Regions from separate parts of the Pseudorhodoferax sp. genome, predicted to be linked through region 2. Evidence: predicted binding sites of a transcription regulator. Region 2 holds the regulator's gene; the other holds the start of a gene.
What was found. Region 2 encodes HrcA, which represses chaperone genes, less so after heat shock. Its sites were predicted from a motif close to TTAGCACTCNNNNNNNNNGAGTGCTAA; they were not measured.
Positions count from the first base shown of each region.

Region 1: the regulator HrcA is predicted to act here: its motif matches at 5,205-5,231, upstream of rpoH (RNA polymerase sigma factor RpoH).

Region 1 covers NZ_JASGJZ010000001.1:2,477,713-2,485,263, reverse strand. The annotation lists gene ptsP (phosphoenolpyruvate--protein phosphotransferase) at 1-2,232, opposite strand, end outside; gene QM782_RS11765 (LacI family DNA-binding transcriptional regulator) at 2,419-3,459, shown strand; gene QM782_RS11760 (DUF1697 domain-containing protein) at 3,467-3,979, opposite strand; gene selD (selenide, water dikinase SelD) at 3,990-5,054, opposite strand; gene rpoH (RNA polymerase sigma factor RpoH) at 5,260-6,195, shown strand; gene QM782_RS11745 (Bug family tripartite tricarboxylate transporter substrate binding protein) at 6,293-7,264, shown strand; gene QM782_RS11740 (hypothetical protein) at 7,305-7,551, shown strand, end outside.
Region 2 covers NZ_JASGJZ010000001.1:1,004,685-1,012,235, forward strand. The annotation lists gene QM782_RS04795 (mannose-1-phosphate guanylyltransferase/mannose-6-phosphate isomerase) at 1-839, opposite strand, end outside; gene galE (UDP-glucose 4-epimerase GalE) at 874-1,884, opposite strand; tRNA gene QM782_RS04805 (tRNA-Ile) at 2,020-2,097, opposite strand; gene hrcA (heat-inducible transcriptional repressor HrcA) at 2,136-3,137, opposite strand; gene QM782_RS04815 (NAD kinase) at 3,168-4,061, shown strand; gene recN (DNA repair protein RecN) at 4,322-5,968, shown strand; gene rapZ (RNase adapter RapZ) at 5,965-6,894, shown strand; gene mutY (A/G-specific adenine glycosylase) at 6,848-7,551, opposite strand, start outside.

The DNA of each region.
Region 1 (7,551 bases), 1.5 Mb from region 2:
GGCCAGCTGCGGGTGCTGGCGGTCCACCGCCAGCGTGTACTGCGTGAGGTCGTTGGTGCCGATCGAGAAGAAGTCCACGTGCGCGGCCAGCCGGTCGGCCATGCGCGCGGCCGAGGGCACCTCGATCATGATGCCGACCGGGATGGGCACGTGCGCCAGGCCCAGCTGCTGCTGCACCTCGGCCAGCCGCGCCTTCAGGCGCCGCACCTCGTCGACGGTGCTGATCATCGGGAACATGATGGACAGCGGCCCGGCCTGCGCCGCGCGCACCAGCGCGCGCAGCTGCGGCAGCAACAGGTCGTCGCGCTGCAGGCACAGCCGCGCGCCGCGCACGCCGAGGAAGGGGTTCTCCTCCACCGGCAGGTTCAGGTGCGGCACCTGCTTGTCGCCGCCGATGTCCAGCGTGCGCACGATCAGCGGCCGGCCGGCCAGGGCCTGCGCCATGTCGCGGTAGACGGCGAACTGCTCTTCCTCGTCGGGCACGTGGTCGCGTTCGAGGAACAGGAACTCGGTGCGCATCAGGCCCACGCCCTCGGCGCCCTGCTCCAGCGCGCGCGGCACCTGGTCGGCGCGGTTCACGTTGGCGGCGATCTCGACGTGGTGGCCGTCGGTGGTGGTGGCCGGCTGCAGGCGGCTGGCGGCCTCCTCGGCCTGGTGGCGGGCCAGGCGCTCGATCATGGCCTCGGTCTCGGCCAGCGCGGCCTCGGTCGGCGCGACGTGGAGCTGGCCGCGGTAGCCGTCGAGGATCGCGCGCTCGCCCGGCGGCAGCTGCAGCACGCCGGCGCCGGCCGCGACCACCGCCGGCAGGCCCAGCGCGCGCGCCAGGATCGCGGTGTGCGCCGTGGGGCCGCCGCGCGCGGTGCAGAAGCCCTTGACGCGCTGCACGTCGATCTGCGCGGTGACCGAGGGCGACAGGTCGTCGGCCAGCAGCAGCGTGTCGCGCGGCCAGGAGGCCGGGTCCACGCCCGCGGCGGCTTCCTCGCCGCGGCCCAGCAGGTGGCGCAGCACGCGCTCGCCGACGTCCTGCAGGTCGGCGGCGCGGGCGGCCAGCAGCGCGTCCGGCAGCGCGCGCTGCACGGCCACGCGCTCGGCCAGCACGTGGCGCCAGGCCCAGGCCGCGCCATGGCCCTGCACCACGAGGCGGCTGACGTCGCGCAGCAGCACGGCGTCGCGCAGCATCTGGCCGTGGGCGTCGAAGATGCCGGCCTGCTCGGCCCGGCCCTGGCCGCGCGCGTCGTCGGCCAGGCGCTGGATCTGGGCCGCGGCGGCGTTCAGCGCGCGGTCCAGCAGCGCGGCCTCGGCGGCCACGCCCTGGTGCGTGTCGGGCACGTCCAGCGCACGGGCCTCGGCGCTGACCAGCGTGCCGATCACCAGGCCGGGGCTGGCGGCGATGCCGCCGATGGTCTGGCGCGCGGCCGGCTGCCAGCCGCCCAGCAGCCGGCCCAGGCCTTGCGCCTGCGACTGGCGCGCGGCGGCCAGCTCGGCCTGGCGGGTCTCCTCCTCGCCCAGGCGCACGACCAGGTCGCGCAGCGCGGCCACCGCCGCCTCGGCGTCCGGCCCCTGGGCCGACAGGCGCAGCGCGGCGCCACGGCCGGCGCCCAGGCTCAGCAGCGCGGCCATGTTGCGGGCGTCGGCCACGGCGTCGGCATGGCGCACGCGCAGCGCGGACTGGAAGCGCGCGGCCAGCTGCGCCCACTGGCCGGCCGGGCGGGCGTGCAGGCCGTTGGGGTAGTTCAGCGTGAGGTCCACGCCGAGCGGGAAATCCTGCGCCGGGGCAGCGGCGGCCGCGGCGGCGTCGGGCGCGGCATCGCTGGTCAGCGCGGCCACGATGTCCTCGGCGCGCGGGGTGTGCACCAGCTGCTCGATGCGGGCCGCGTCACGCATCAGCCGGGTCAGCCGGCGCAGCACGGCGATGTGCTCGTCGGACGCGGCGGCGATCGCCACGACCAGGTGCACCGGCTTGTCGGCGCTGCCCCAGGCCACGCCCTGCGGCACCTGCAGCACCGCCAGGCCGGTGCGGCGCACCAGGCCCTTGTCCTCGACCATGCCGTGCGGGATGGCCACGCCCTGGCCCAGCCAGGTGGTGGCGACCTGCTCGCGCCGCAGCAGGCTGTCGACATAGCCGGCGTCGCAGAAGCCGGCCTGCACCAGCAGAGCGCCGGCGCTGCGCACGGCATCGTCGCGGTCGGCCGGCCGGGCGGCCAGGCGGACCTCGACGGGAGTGAGGGCCAGGGTGTCCAAGCGAGTCTCCTGCGAAATGGAATCGATTCCAGAAATTATTCCGGCGACCGTCCATGATGTCCACCGGATTCGCCTGCTGCAGCGTACAAACCAAGGGTAAACACTAGGCGAAAGAACATTCTCCGGGCGCAGACATCGCCCCAGAATCCAGGAATCGATACCAGGAATCCGCCGCGCATGTCTTCCGCCCCCCCGCTCGCGGTGCCCGGCCAGCCCAGCATCAAGGACGTGGCCTCGCGCGCCGGCGTGTCCACGACCACGGTCTCGCGCGTGCTGACCGACGCCGAGGCCGTGCGCCCGGCGCTGCGCGCGCGCGTGCAGCAGGCCATCGCCGAGCTGGGCTGGCGGCCCAGCCTGGCGGCGCGCCGGCTGCGCCAGCGCCGCACCTCGCTGATCGGGCTGGTGGTGGCCGACATCCGCAACCCGTTCTTCACCGAGATCGGCCGCGCCGTGGAAGACGTGGCCTACGCCGCCGGGCTGCGGCTGATCCTGTGCAACAGCGACGAGGACCCGGCCAAGGAGCAGTCGTACCTGGAGCTGATGGCCGACGAGCGCGCCAGCGGCGTGATCCTGGCGCCGACGCTGGAGTTCACGCAGCGCCCGGGCTTCCCGGGCGGCCCCTGGCCGTTTCCGCTGGTGATGGTGGACCGCGCCCCGGCCGCCACCGCCTGCGACGCCGCGCTGCTGGACAACGCCGCCGCCGCGCACACGCTGGCGGCCCACCTCGCGGCCGAAGGCTGCCGCCGCATCGCGCTGCTGGCCGGCGCGCACAGCAGCACCGGCCGCGAGCGCCAGGCCGGCTACGAGGCGGCGCTGCGCAAAGCCGGCCTGGCGCCGCGCGTGCTGCCGCTGCGGCCGGACGCGCAGGCCGGCCAGGCCGGCGCCGCGCAGCTGCTGGCCGAGCCGGCGGACCGGCGGCCCGATGCGCTGCTGGCCACCAGCGGCCTGCTGCTGCTGGGCGCCTGGCGCGCGCTACGGGCCAGCGGCCTGCGGGTGCCGGCCGAGGTGGCGCTGGCCGGCTTCGACGACAACGACTGGACCACGATGCCCGAGCCGGCCATCACCGTGCTGGCCCAGCCGACGCAGGAACTCGGCCGCAGCGCGGCCGAACTGCTGCTGCAGCGGCTGGCCGAGCCCGGGCGCGCGCCGCGCCGCGTGGTGCTGCAGGGCCGGCTGCTGGTGCGCGGGTCGAGCCGGCACGGGCGCGGCGCGGCCTGACGGCCGGCTACGCCTGCGCGCACTTGCGCACGGTGTCCCAGGTGCGGGTCGTCACGTCCACGCCGAAGGCCTGCTCGATCAGCTGCATGAAGACCGGCCCCTCGCCGGGCAGGTAGGCGGTGAACGCCTCGGCGCCGACCTGGCAGGCCACGGTGGCGCAGCCGCGGGTCAGCGGCAGCGGGACCCGGGACGCGCGCGGCGCGCGCAGGAAGCTGACCACGCGCTTGGCCTGCGGCGGAAAGCCGAACGGGGCGAACGGATCGCCGGCCAGCAGGGCCTGCAGCGCGTCCACCGACCGCACGATGGTCGCGAAGCGGCGCCCCAGGCCCGCCTGCTGGGCCGCCTCGACGCGCTGCGCCAGCACCGCCTCCGGCGCCTCGTCCGCATCGAACACGGCATTGCCGCTGGACAGCACGGTCCGCACGCGCGCGAAGCCGGCGGCCTCCAGGCTGCGGCGCAGCGCCGGCATGCTGCAGTTCTGCGGACTGACGCCTCGCAGCAACGCGACGTAGCGCGGCATCGCCCGGCCCCTAGCGCACGACCAGCCGCGGCCCTTCGGTCCAGGGCTGCACCTCGCCGATCTCGGCCGCGGCCGCGAAGCCCTGCGCCCGGAACAGCGCCAGCACGTCCCCGACGCTGTCGGGCGCGCAGGCCACCAGCAGGCCGCCGCTGGTCTGCGGGTCGGTCAGCAGCGCCTGCTCGGCGGCCGGCAGGGCGTGCGCGACCTCGGCGCCGTAGCCGGCCCAGTTGCGGCCGGAGGCGCCGGTCACGCAGCCGGCGGCGACCAGCGCGCGCACGCCGTCCAGCACCGGCACGCGCGCCCAGTCCAGCACCACGCGGCAGCCGGCGCCGCGCGCCAGTTCCAGGCCGTGGCCGGCCAGGCCGAAGCCGGTGACGTCGGTCAGCGCGTGCACGCCGGGCAGTTCGGCCAGCGCCGGGCCGGGGGTGTTCAGCCGCGTCGTGGTCTCCAGCATGCGGGCGTAGCCGGCGGCATCGAGCCGTTCCTTCTTGAACGCGGCCGACAGCACGCCCACGCCCAGCGGCTTGCCCAGCACCAGCCGGTCGCCGGGCCGCGCGCCGGTGTTGCGGCGCAGCTTGTCCGGGTGCACCAGGCCCAGCGCCACCAGGCCGTAGATCGGCTCGACCGAATCGATGGTGTGCCCGCCGGCGACCGGGATGCCGGCCGCCTGGCAGACCGATTGCCCGCCGGCCAGGATGCGGGCGATGGTCGCGGTGGACAGCACGTTGACCGGCATGCCGACCAGCGCCAGCGCCAGGATCGGCCGGCCGCCCATGGCGTAGACGTCGGAGATCGCGTTCGTCGCGGCGATGCGGCCGAAGTCGAACGGGTCGTCCACGATGGGCATGAAGAAGTCGGTCGTCGCGACCAGCGCCTGCTGGTCGTTGAGCCGGTAGACGGCCGCGTCGTCCGAGGTCTCGATGCCGACCAGCAGCTCCGGCGGCACCGGCAGTCCGCCGCCCTGGTGCCGCAGGATCTCGGACAGCACGCCGGGCGCGATCTTGCAGCCGCAGCCGCCGCCGTGGGACAGGGAGGTCAGGCGGGGCTCGGCGGCGGTCGGTGCGGGAGTGGACATGGTCGCAGGCAGGAGGGGCTGGGGACGGCGTGCATTCTGGCCCAGGCCGCCGGCAGCGCCCATGGGGAACCCTTTTCCGCCGGACAAGTCCAACACGCCAGATCTGCCAACAGGGTTAACCCGAGTGCAGAACCTGCTTTCGCACCGTCTTTAGCACTCTTCATATGAGAGTGCTAACATGGTCCACCAAGGAAAGGAATCTGGTATGAGTCATCAAACTGGAACCGTGTCCACCGCGCTCACCGCCGCCAACCCGTGGTCCCTGGTTCCCCCGCTGGGCAACCTGGACGCCTACATCTCGGCGGTCAACCGGCTGCCCATGCTCTCCGTGGAAGAGGAGCAGCAGTACGCGCGCCAGCTGAAGAACGACAACGACCTGGAAGCCGCCGGCAAGCTGGTGCTGTCGCACCTGCGCCTGGTGGTGTCCGTGGCCCGGCAGTACCTGGGCTACGGCCTGCCGCACGGCGACCTGATCCAGGAAGGCAACGTGGGCCTGATGAAGGCCGTCAAGCGCTTCGACCCCGACCAGGGCGTGCGTCTGGTCAGCTATGCGCTGCACTGGATCAAGGCCGAAATGCACGAGTACATCCTGAAGAACTGGCGCATGGTCAAGGTGGCGACCACCAAGGCCCAGCGCAAGCTGTTCTTCAATCTGCGCTCGATGAAGCAGGGTTTCAAGGCCGAGGCCGCCGACGGCGCCACGCACCGCGACACGCTGTCGGACGGCGAGATCGCGGCCATGGCCGAGCAGTTGAGCGTCAAGCGCGAGGACGTGATCGAGATGGAAGCGCGCCTGGCCGGCGGCGACGTGGTACTGGACCCGGGCCCGGCCGACGGCGGCGAGGAAGCCTACGGCCCGATCGCCTACCTGGCCGACGGCCGGCAGGAGCCAACCGCGCAGATCGAGGCGCGCCAGCGCGACCGGCTGGCCAGCGACGGCATCAGCACCGCGCTGGCCGGGCTGGACCCGCGCAGCCGGCGCATCGTCGAGGAGCGCTGGCTCAAGGTCAACGACGACGGCTCGGGCGGCATGACGCTGCACGAGCTGGCCGCCGACTATGGCGTGAGCGCCGAGCGCATCCGCCAGATCGAGGCCGCGGCCATGAAGAAGATGAAGAAGGCGCTGGCGTATTACGCTTGACGTGCCCGCGGCACCTTCCGTCCGCAAGACGCCAGCGCCGGTGCGCTGGCGTTTTTTTTAGCCGATCATCACCCACCATCACCACAAGGAGACCCGAATGACCCTGTCCCGCCGAGCCCTGCTGGGCGCCCCGCTGGCCGGCCTCGCACCCTGGGCGCTGGCCCAGAGCGGCCACTGGCCGAACAAGCCCTTGCGGATCCTCGTCGGCTTTCCGGGCGGTTCCTCGCCGGACCTGACCGCGCGGGCGCTGGCCGAGCCGCTGTCGCGCGCGCTGGGGCAGCCGGTCATCGTGGAGTCGCGCGTGGGCGCCGGCGGCAACATCGCGGCCGACCAGGTGGCGCGTGCCACCGACGAGCACACCATCGGCCTGATGATCAACGGCAACCTGACGATCGCCAAGCTGCTGAACGCCAAGACGCCCTACGACCCGGCGCGCGACCTGGCGCCGGTGAGCCTGCTGGGCACGGCGCCCCTGGTGCTGGCGGCCGGGATCGACACGCCGGGCAGCACGCCCCAGGAATTCTTCGCCGCCGCGCGCGCCGCCGGCGACCGCTGGAACTACGGCACGCCCGGCGTGGGCACGGTCGGCCACATCGGCATGGAGCTGCTGAAGGCCAGGAGCGGCATCGCGCCGGTGCACGTGCCCTATCCCGGCAACCCGCAGGCGATCACCGCGATGATCGCCGGCCAGATCCAGATGGCGCTGCTGCCGCCGGCGCTGGCGATGGCGCAGGTGCGCGCCGGCAAGCTCAAGGCCATCGGCATCACCTCGGCCGGCCGCAGCCCGCTGGTGCCGGAACTGGCCAGCCTGGCCGATGCCGGCGTGCGCGGCTTCCAGCTGGAGATCTGGAACGCCGTGGCCGCGCCGGCCTCGATGCCGGCGGCGATCGTCGCGCGGCTGTCCGCGCTGATCGGCGACATCGTGCGCACGCCCGACATGCGCGAGCGGCTGTTCCAGCAGGGCTGGCAGGTGGTCGGCTCCTCGCCGGAAGGGCTGGCGAACCGCATGCGGGCAGACACGGCGCTGCTGGGCGGCGTGATCGTGTCGCAGGGCATCAAGGCGGAGTGACGGGGCCCGATCCGTTCCGCCGTCACGCCAGGAGCACCGCATGCCGCGCACCGAAGCCACCCGCCCCGCCGCCCGCAAGCGGCGGTTCCGCACGCTGGGATGGAGCGCGGCGGCGGCCGCGCTGGCACTTGGCCTGGGCGGCGCGTGGTTCGCCTATCGCCAGCTGGACCGCATGCCCGGGGAGTTGCTGCGCTACCTCGAATTTCGCCTGTACGGCCACACCAAGCTCGAAGCCCTGGCGCTGCCGGTGATCGGCCTGCTCCGGTCGCAGGTCGAGCGCCCGGTCC
Region 2 (7,551 bases):
CAACCGGCCGACAGCGGCAGCACCACGCCGGCCGGCAGTCCTTCGGCGCCCGCGGTCAGGCGCTCCATGACCGCGTAGTCGATCGAGTCGCTGGGGCAGGCGGCGAAGGCGACCTTGTCCACGCGCAGGAACTCGCCGTCGGCTGAACCCTTGCTCCAGGCGCTGTCGCAGGCCGCCAGGATGTCGGGCCGGCAGGCGCCGATGGCCGCCAGCCAGTTGGACGCCTTGAGCATGAACAGGCCGCTGTTCCAGGCGTAGCCGCCGGCGTCCAGGTAGCCCTGGGCCGTGGCGCGGTCGGGCTTCTCGACGAAGCGCGCGATCAGGCGCGCACCGCCCGCGCCATCCGCGTAGGGAGCGCCGGACTGGATGTAGCCGTAGCCGGTCTCGGGCGTGTCCGGCGTGATGCCGAACGTGACCACGGCGCCGGCATCGGCCAGGCACGCACCCTCGGCCACGGCAGCCTGGAACGCCTGCACGTCCACGATCACGTGGTCGGCCGGCATCACCAGCAGCACCGGGTCGGCACCGTCGCGCCGTGCGACCAGCGCCGCCAGCGTCAGCGCTGGCGCCGTGTTGCGGCCGGCGGGCTCCAGCACGATGGTGCCGGGCTTGCCCATCAGCCGCAGCTGCTCGGCGATCACGAAGCGGTATTCCTCGTTCGACACCACCATCGGCGGCGCCAGTTCGGCTCCCTGCAGGCCCTCGACCCGCCGCACCGTGGCCTGCAGCAGGGAATCGTCGCCGATCAGCGGCAGCAGTTGCTTGGGATATTTCTCGCGCGACAGCGGCCACAGACGGGTGCCGGAGCCTCCGGACAGGACGACGGGTTGGATCAGCATCGGACGTTCGTTTCTCGACAGGCGGTTCAGGAAATCAGCGCGCGTAGCCGTTCGGGTTCTGGCTCTGCCAGCGCCAGGCATCCTGGCACATGGCGACCAGGCCGCGCTCGGCGCGCCAGCCCAGTTGCTCGGCCGCGGCAGCCGGGTCCGCATAGCAGGAAGCCACGTCGCCAGCACGGCGCGGCGCGATCTTGTAGGGCACGGGCCGGCCGCTGGCCTGCTCGAAGGCGCGCACCATGTCGAGCACGCTGTAGCCGGTGCCGGTGCCCAGGTTCACGGTCACGCCGCCGGCGCGCGACTGCAGCCGCTCCAGCGCCCGCAGGTGGCCGATGGCCAGGTCCACGACGTGGATGTAGTCGCGCACGCCGGTGCCGTCGGGCGTCGGATAGTCGTCGCCCCAGACCTGCAGCTGCTCGCGCCGGCCGATCGCGACCTGGGCCACGTAGGGCATCAGGTTGTTCGGCACGCCGCGCGGATCCTCGCCGATCAGCCCGCTGGCGTGCGCGCCGACCGGGTTGAAGTAGCGCAGGATCGCGATGCGCCAGCTCGGGTCGCTGCGCTCCAGGTCGCGCAGCATGTCCTCGATCATCAGCTTGCTGCGGCCATAGGGATTGGTGGCCGACAGCGGATGGTCCTCGGTCAGCGGCAGGCGCTGCGGATCGCCGTAGACCGTCGCCGACGAGCTGAACACCAGCTGGCGCACGTCGCAGGCGCGCATCGCCTCCAGCAGCCGGAGCGTGCCGACGACGTTGTTGTCGTAGTAGTCCAGCGGCTTCTCGACCGACTCGCCGACGGCCTTCAGGCCGGCGAAATGGATCACGGCGCCGGCGCCGCTGTCCCGGATCGCCTGCTCCAGCGCCGCGCGGTCGCGGATGTCGCCACGCACCAGCGCCGGTGCCTTGCCGGTGATGCGCTCGATGCGCGCCAGGGACTCGGGGTTGCTGTTGCTGAAGTTGTCGAATACCGTGACGGCCTGGCCCGCCTGGAGCAGTTCGACACAGACATGGGAGCCGATGTAGCCGGCGCCTCCGGTGACAAGAATCATATGGGTGGAGCCCGAAACAGGACCGGCGCGTGCCGGCAATGGAGATCTGGCCGCTTGCGCGACAGGTTCGCAAAAAGAATAGCACGTGCCGTGCCACCAATCGTGTCGACCACGACACACAACCGGCATGGAATTTGGTAGGACCCCCGAGAGTCGAACTCGGCACCAACGGATTATGAGTCCGCTGCTCTAACCAGCATGAGCTAGGGTCCCAGGCGGCCAGCGCGGGCGCCCGGGATTGTAGGAGAGGCTCAGCGCGGCCGGCTCAGCGCATTGCTGACCAGCTTGGACGTGATGTCCACGATCTGGATCATGCGGTCGTAGGGCATGCGCGTGGGCCCGATCACGCCCAGCGTGCCGACCACCTGGCCGTCGACCTCGTACGGCGCGCTGACCACCGACAGCTCTTCGATCGGCACGACGCTGCTCTCGCCGCCGATGAAGATGCGCACGCCCTCGGCACGGCTGGAGACATCCAGCAGCCGCAGCAGCTGGGTCTTCTGCTCGAAGAGGTCGAACGCGCGGCGCAGGTTGCGCATGTCGCTGGAGAAATCGCTGACGGCCAGCAGGTTGCGCTCGCCCGAGATCACGACCTCGCCCGCCGGCTGGCCCGCCTGGGCATCGATGCTGACGGCCGCCTGCATCAGCGTGGCGATCTCGGCCCGCAGGCGCTCGACCTCGCCGGCCAGCCGGTCGCGCACCTGCTCGAACGCCAAGCCGGCGTAGTGGGCGTTCAGGTAGTTGGCCGCCTCGACCAGCTGCGACTGGGTGTAGTCCACCTCGGTGAACAGCACGCGGTTCTGCACGTCGCCATCGGGCGAGACGATGATGACCAGCACGCGCCGCTCCGACAGCCGCAGGAACTCGATGTGGTGCAGCACCGAGGCGCGCCGCGGCGCCAGCACCACGCCGACGAACTGCGACAGGTTGGACAGCAGCTGCGCCGCATTGGCGATGACCTTCTGCGGCTGCTCGGCGACCAGTTCGGGGGGCTGCAGCCCGTCGCGCTGGACGGTCAGCATGGTGTCCACGAACAACCGGTAGCCGCGCGCCGTGGGCACCCGCCCGGCCGAGGTGTGCGGGCTGGCGATCAGGCCCATGTCCTCCAGATCGGACATCACGTTGCGGATGGTGGCCGGCGACAGGTCCAGCCCGGAGGCCTTGGACAGGGTGCGCGAACCGACGGGCTGGCCGTCGGCGATGTAGCGCTCGACCAGCGCTTTCATCAGCAACTTGGCGCGATCATCCAGCATCGGCCCATTCTAGTGAGGTAAATTTGTCGGATGAACCCCACATTCCGCCGCGTCGCGCTGTTCGGCAAGTACCAGCCTTCGGCCTTCGGCGGATCGACGCCGACGCCGCCCGGCGCGTTGCGCGAGATCGCGCAGTTCCTGATCCGCCAGGGCTGCGAGGTGGTGCTGGACCGCCAGGTCCAGGCCAGCACCGGGCTGACCGAGTTCGAGGCGCTGGACGTCCAGGCGATCGGCGAGCAATGCGACCTGGCGCTGGTCGTCGGCGGCGACGGCACGATGCTGGGCATCGGCCGGCAGCTCGCCCCCTACGGCGTGCCGCTGATCGGCATCAACCAGGGCCGGCTGGGCTTCATCACCGACATCCCGATCGACGGCTACCAGGCCGCGCTGGCGCCGATGCTGGCCGGCGCCTACGAGGAGGACCACCGCAGCCTGATGCACGCGCGCGTACTGCGCGACGGCGCATGCGTGTTCGACGCGCGGGCCATGAACGACGTGGTCGTCAACCGCGGCGCGACCTCGGGCATGGTGGAACTGCGCATCGAGATCGACGGGCACTTCGTCTCCAACCAGCGCTGCGACGGCCTGATCATCGCCACGCCGACCGGCTCCACGGCCTACGCGCTGTCGGCCGGCGGGCCGCTGATGCATCCGTCGATCCCCGGCTGGGTGCTGGTGCCGATCGCGCCGCACACGCTGTCCAACCGGCCGCTGGTGCTGGCCGATCCGGCCGAGGTGGCGATCGAGCTGGTGTCCGAGCGCGACGCCAGCGCGAACTTCGACATGCAATCGCTGGCCGCGCTGCAGCAGGGCGATCGCATCACGGTCCGGCGTTCGCAGCACTGCGTGCGCTTCCTGCATCCCAAGGGCTGGCACTACTTCGACACGCTGCGGGTCAAGCTGCACTGGAACGGGGGCGCCTGAAATGAACCACCCCCAGTCTCCGCGCCGCATGCTGCGCCAACCCCCAGGGGACGGAGGGTCGCGGCTCCAAGCCTGCCTGCGCAGGCTTCGACGGTCCGCCGAGGCCGCTCCTCCGGAGCCGCTGCGGCCCGCAAGGCACGCCTGCGGTCCGGCAAAGCCGGCCCGCGGCGCCCGTTGGCATGGCCTGGGCCTTTCGAACCACTGCTTGCCGTCCAGTTGCATGCCTTGCGGGCGGCGCGCCGGCGCCGTGGAGAACTGACATGCTGCGGCGCATGCACCTGCGCGACTTCGTGATCGTGCGCGAGCTCGAGCTGGACCTGGCGGCCGGCTTCACGGTGCTGACCGGCGAGACCGGGGCCGGCAAGTCCATCCTGGTCGACGCGCTGCAGCTGGCGCTCGGCGCACGCGCGGATGCCGGCGTGGTGCGGGAAGGCGGCGCGCCGCGCAGTGAGGTCAGTGCGGAATTCGATGCCACGCCGGCCGTTGCCGGCTGGCTGCAGCAGTCCGGCTTCGACGCTGCCGACACGCTGCTGCTGCGCCGCAGCATCGACGCCCAGGGCAGGAGCCGCGCCTGGATCAACGGCAGCGCCGCGACCGCCGCGCAGCTGCGCGAACTGGGCGACCTGCTGCTCGACATCCACGGCCAGCATGCCTGGCAGAGCCTCACCCGCCCGGCCAGCGTGCGCGCGTTGCTGGACGCCTACACCGGGCTGGACGTGGCGCCGCTGGAACGCCTGTGGGCTGGCTGGCGCACCGCCCTGCGCACGCTGGACGACGCGCGCACCGCGCAGGATTCGCTGCAGCGCGAACGCGAGCGCCTGGCCTGGCAGATCGCCGAAGTCGACAAGCTGGCCCCCGGCATCGACGAATGGGACAGCCTGAACGCCGACCATGGGCGGCTCTCGAACGCCCAGGCGCTGCTCGATGCGCTGCACAGCGCGATCGCGGCGCTGGAAGACGACGACCAGGGCGCGCTGCGAGGCCTGGCGCGCGCGCAGTCGGTGCTGGCCGACCAGCAGCACGTGGCGCCCGAATACGGCGCGATGGCCGAAGTACTGGCCGCCAGCCTGGCCCAGGCCGAAGACGCGCTGCACACCCTGCATGCCAGCCTGCGCCGCACCGAGCTGGACCCCGGCCGCCTGGCCGTGCTGGACGAACGCCTGGGCCTGTGGATGGGCCTGGCGCGGCGCTACAAGCGCCCGCCGGCGGATCTGCCCGCGCTGTGGGCCGGCTGGAAGGAAGAATTGGCGCGCCTGGACGCGGCCGCCGACCTGGACGTGCTGCAGGCGGCCGAGCGCGCCGCCTTCGCCGCCTTCGAGGCCGAGGCCCGGCGCGTCGGCAAGGCTCGCGCGCTGGCCGGGCCGAAGCTGGCCAAGGCCGTCACGGCCGCGATGCAGGCGCTGGGCATGCAGGGCGGGCGCTTCGCGGTCGCGCTGGAGCCGTTGGCGGAGCCGTCCTCGCAGGGCCTGGAAGAGGTGCAGTTCCTGGTCGCCGGCCATGCCGGCAGCACGCCGCGCCCGGTCGCCAAGGTGGCCTCGGGCGGTGAGCTGTCGCGCATTGCGCTGGCCATCGCCGTCACCACCAGCTCGCTCGGCGGCGCGCCCACGCTGATCTTCGACGAGGTCGACTCCGGCGTCGGCGGCGCCGTGGCCGAGACCGTGGGCCGGCTCATGAAGCAGCTGGGCGCCGAGCGCCAGGTGCTGGCCGTCACGCACTTGCCGCAGGTCGCGGCCTGCGCCGACCACCACCTGGTCGTGTCCAAGCAGCGCGAAGGCGCGGCCACGCTGAGCCGCGTGGCCGAGGTGCGGGGCGAGCAGCGCGCCGCCGAGGTGGCCCGCATGCTCGGCGGCGAACGGCTGTCGGGCACCACGCTGGCCCATGCCCGCGAGATGCTGGGGGCGGCATGAGGCAGGCCGGCCCGCTCGAGATCGTGCTGATCACCGGCATGTCCGGCTCCGGCAAGTCGGTGGCGCTGCATGCGCTGGAAGACGCCGGCTACTACTGCGTCGACAACCTGCCCCCGGAACTGCTGCTGACCTTCGCCGAACTGGAGCGCCAGCACGGCACGCTGCGCGTGGCGATCGCGATGGACGTGCGCAGCGCCACGGCGCTGCCGCTGGTGCCGGCCCAGCTGCATACGCTGCGCAGCCAGGGCACCACGATCAAGTCCCTGTTCCTGGAGGCCGGCACCGATACGCTGGTGCGCCGCTATTCCGAGACGCGCCGCAGGCATCCGCTGTCCCGGCGCGACCTGCTGGACCAGCAGAACGCGCTGTACGAGGCCATCGAGCTGGAGCGCGAACTGCTGGCCGACCTGCGCGAGCAGGCCCACGTGATCGACACGACCATCATCCGCTCCTCGCAGCTGCAGGGCTACGTCAAGTCGCTGATCGCGGCGCCGAACAGCCAGCTGACGCTGGTGTTCGAATCCTTCGCGTTCAAGCGCGGCATCCCGCTGGACGCGGACTACGTGTTCGACGTGCGCATGCTGCCGAACCCCCACTACGACCCGGACCTGCGGCCGCTGACGGGCATGGACGCGCCGGTCGCCGACTTCCTGCGCCAGAGCGCCGAGGTCCACCGGATGTTCCGCCACATCGAGGGCTTCCTCGTGCACTGGCTGGAGCCGCTGGCGCGCGACCACCGCAGCTACGTCACGGTCGGCATCGGCTGCACCGGCGGGCAGCACCGGTCGGTCTATCTGGTGGAGGAACTGGCGCTGGCCTTCAGCCAGAACTGGGTCACGCTCAAGCGCCACCGCGAACTGGACGCGCACGCCAGCAGCGTCATGGGACCGGCGCCCGGTCCCACGTGGGGGACAACAGTCTTCTGACCGGCGCCGGCAGGCCGAGCCGGTCGAGGTCCGCAGCAGTGGCCCAGAGGCCGTCGCCGCCCCACTCGGCCGGCCGCAGCGGCACGCGCACCGGGTGCAGCAGCAGATCCTTGTGCGTCAGCACGTGCGTGAACGCCGGCAGGGCCTCGGCCAGCGCATGCCGGGCTGGCGGCAGGGCGGCCAGCAGCGCGGCCTCGTCCTCGAATACGGGCAGGCAGTGCAGGCCGGCCCAGACGCCCCGGCCGGGCCGCCGCACGACCAGCACGCGGCCGGCGTCGTCCTCGGCCCACAGCAGCCACCAGTCGGCGTGGCTGCGCCGCAGCTTGCGCGTCTTGACCGGGTAGTCCTGCGTGCGCCCCTCGCGCCGCGCCACGCAGCGCGCCTGCAGCGGACACAGCAGGCAGGCCGGACTGCGCACGGTGCAGACGGTGGCGCCCAGATCCATCAGGCCCTGGGTGTAGCGCGGCATCGCCTGCGGATCCCCGTCCGGCGGCGGCAGCAGCTCGGTCGCCAGCGCCCACAGCGCGCGCTCGTGGCGCGACTCGGCCAGATCCTCGCCGAAGCCCAGCAGCCGCGTCAGCACGCGCTTGACGTTGCCATCCAGGATGGCCACGTGCTCGCCGAAGCAGAAGGCCGCGATCGCCGCGGCGGTGGAGC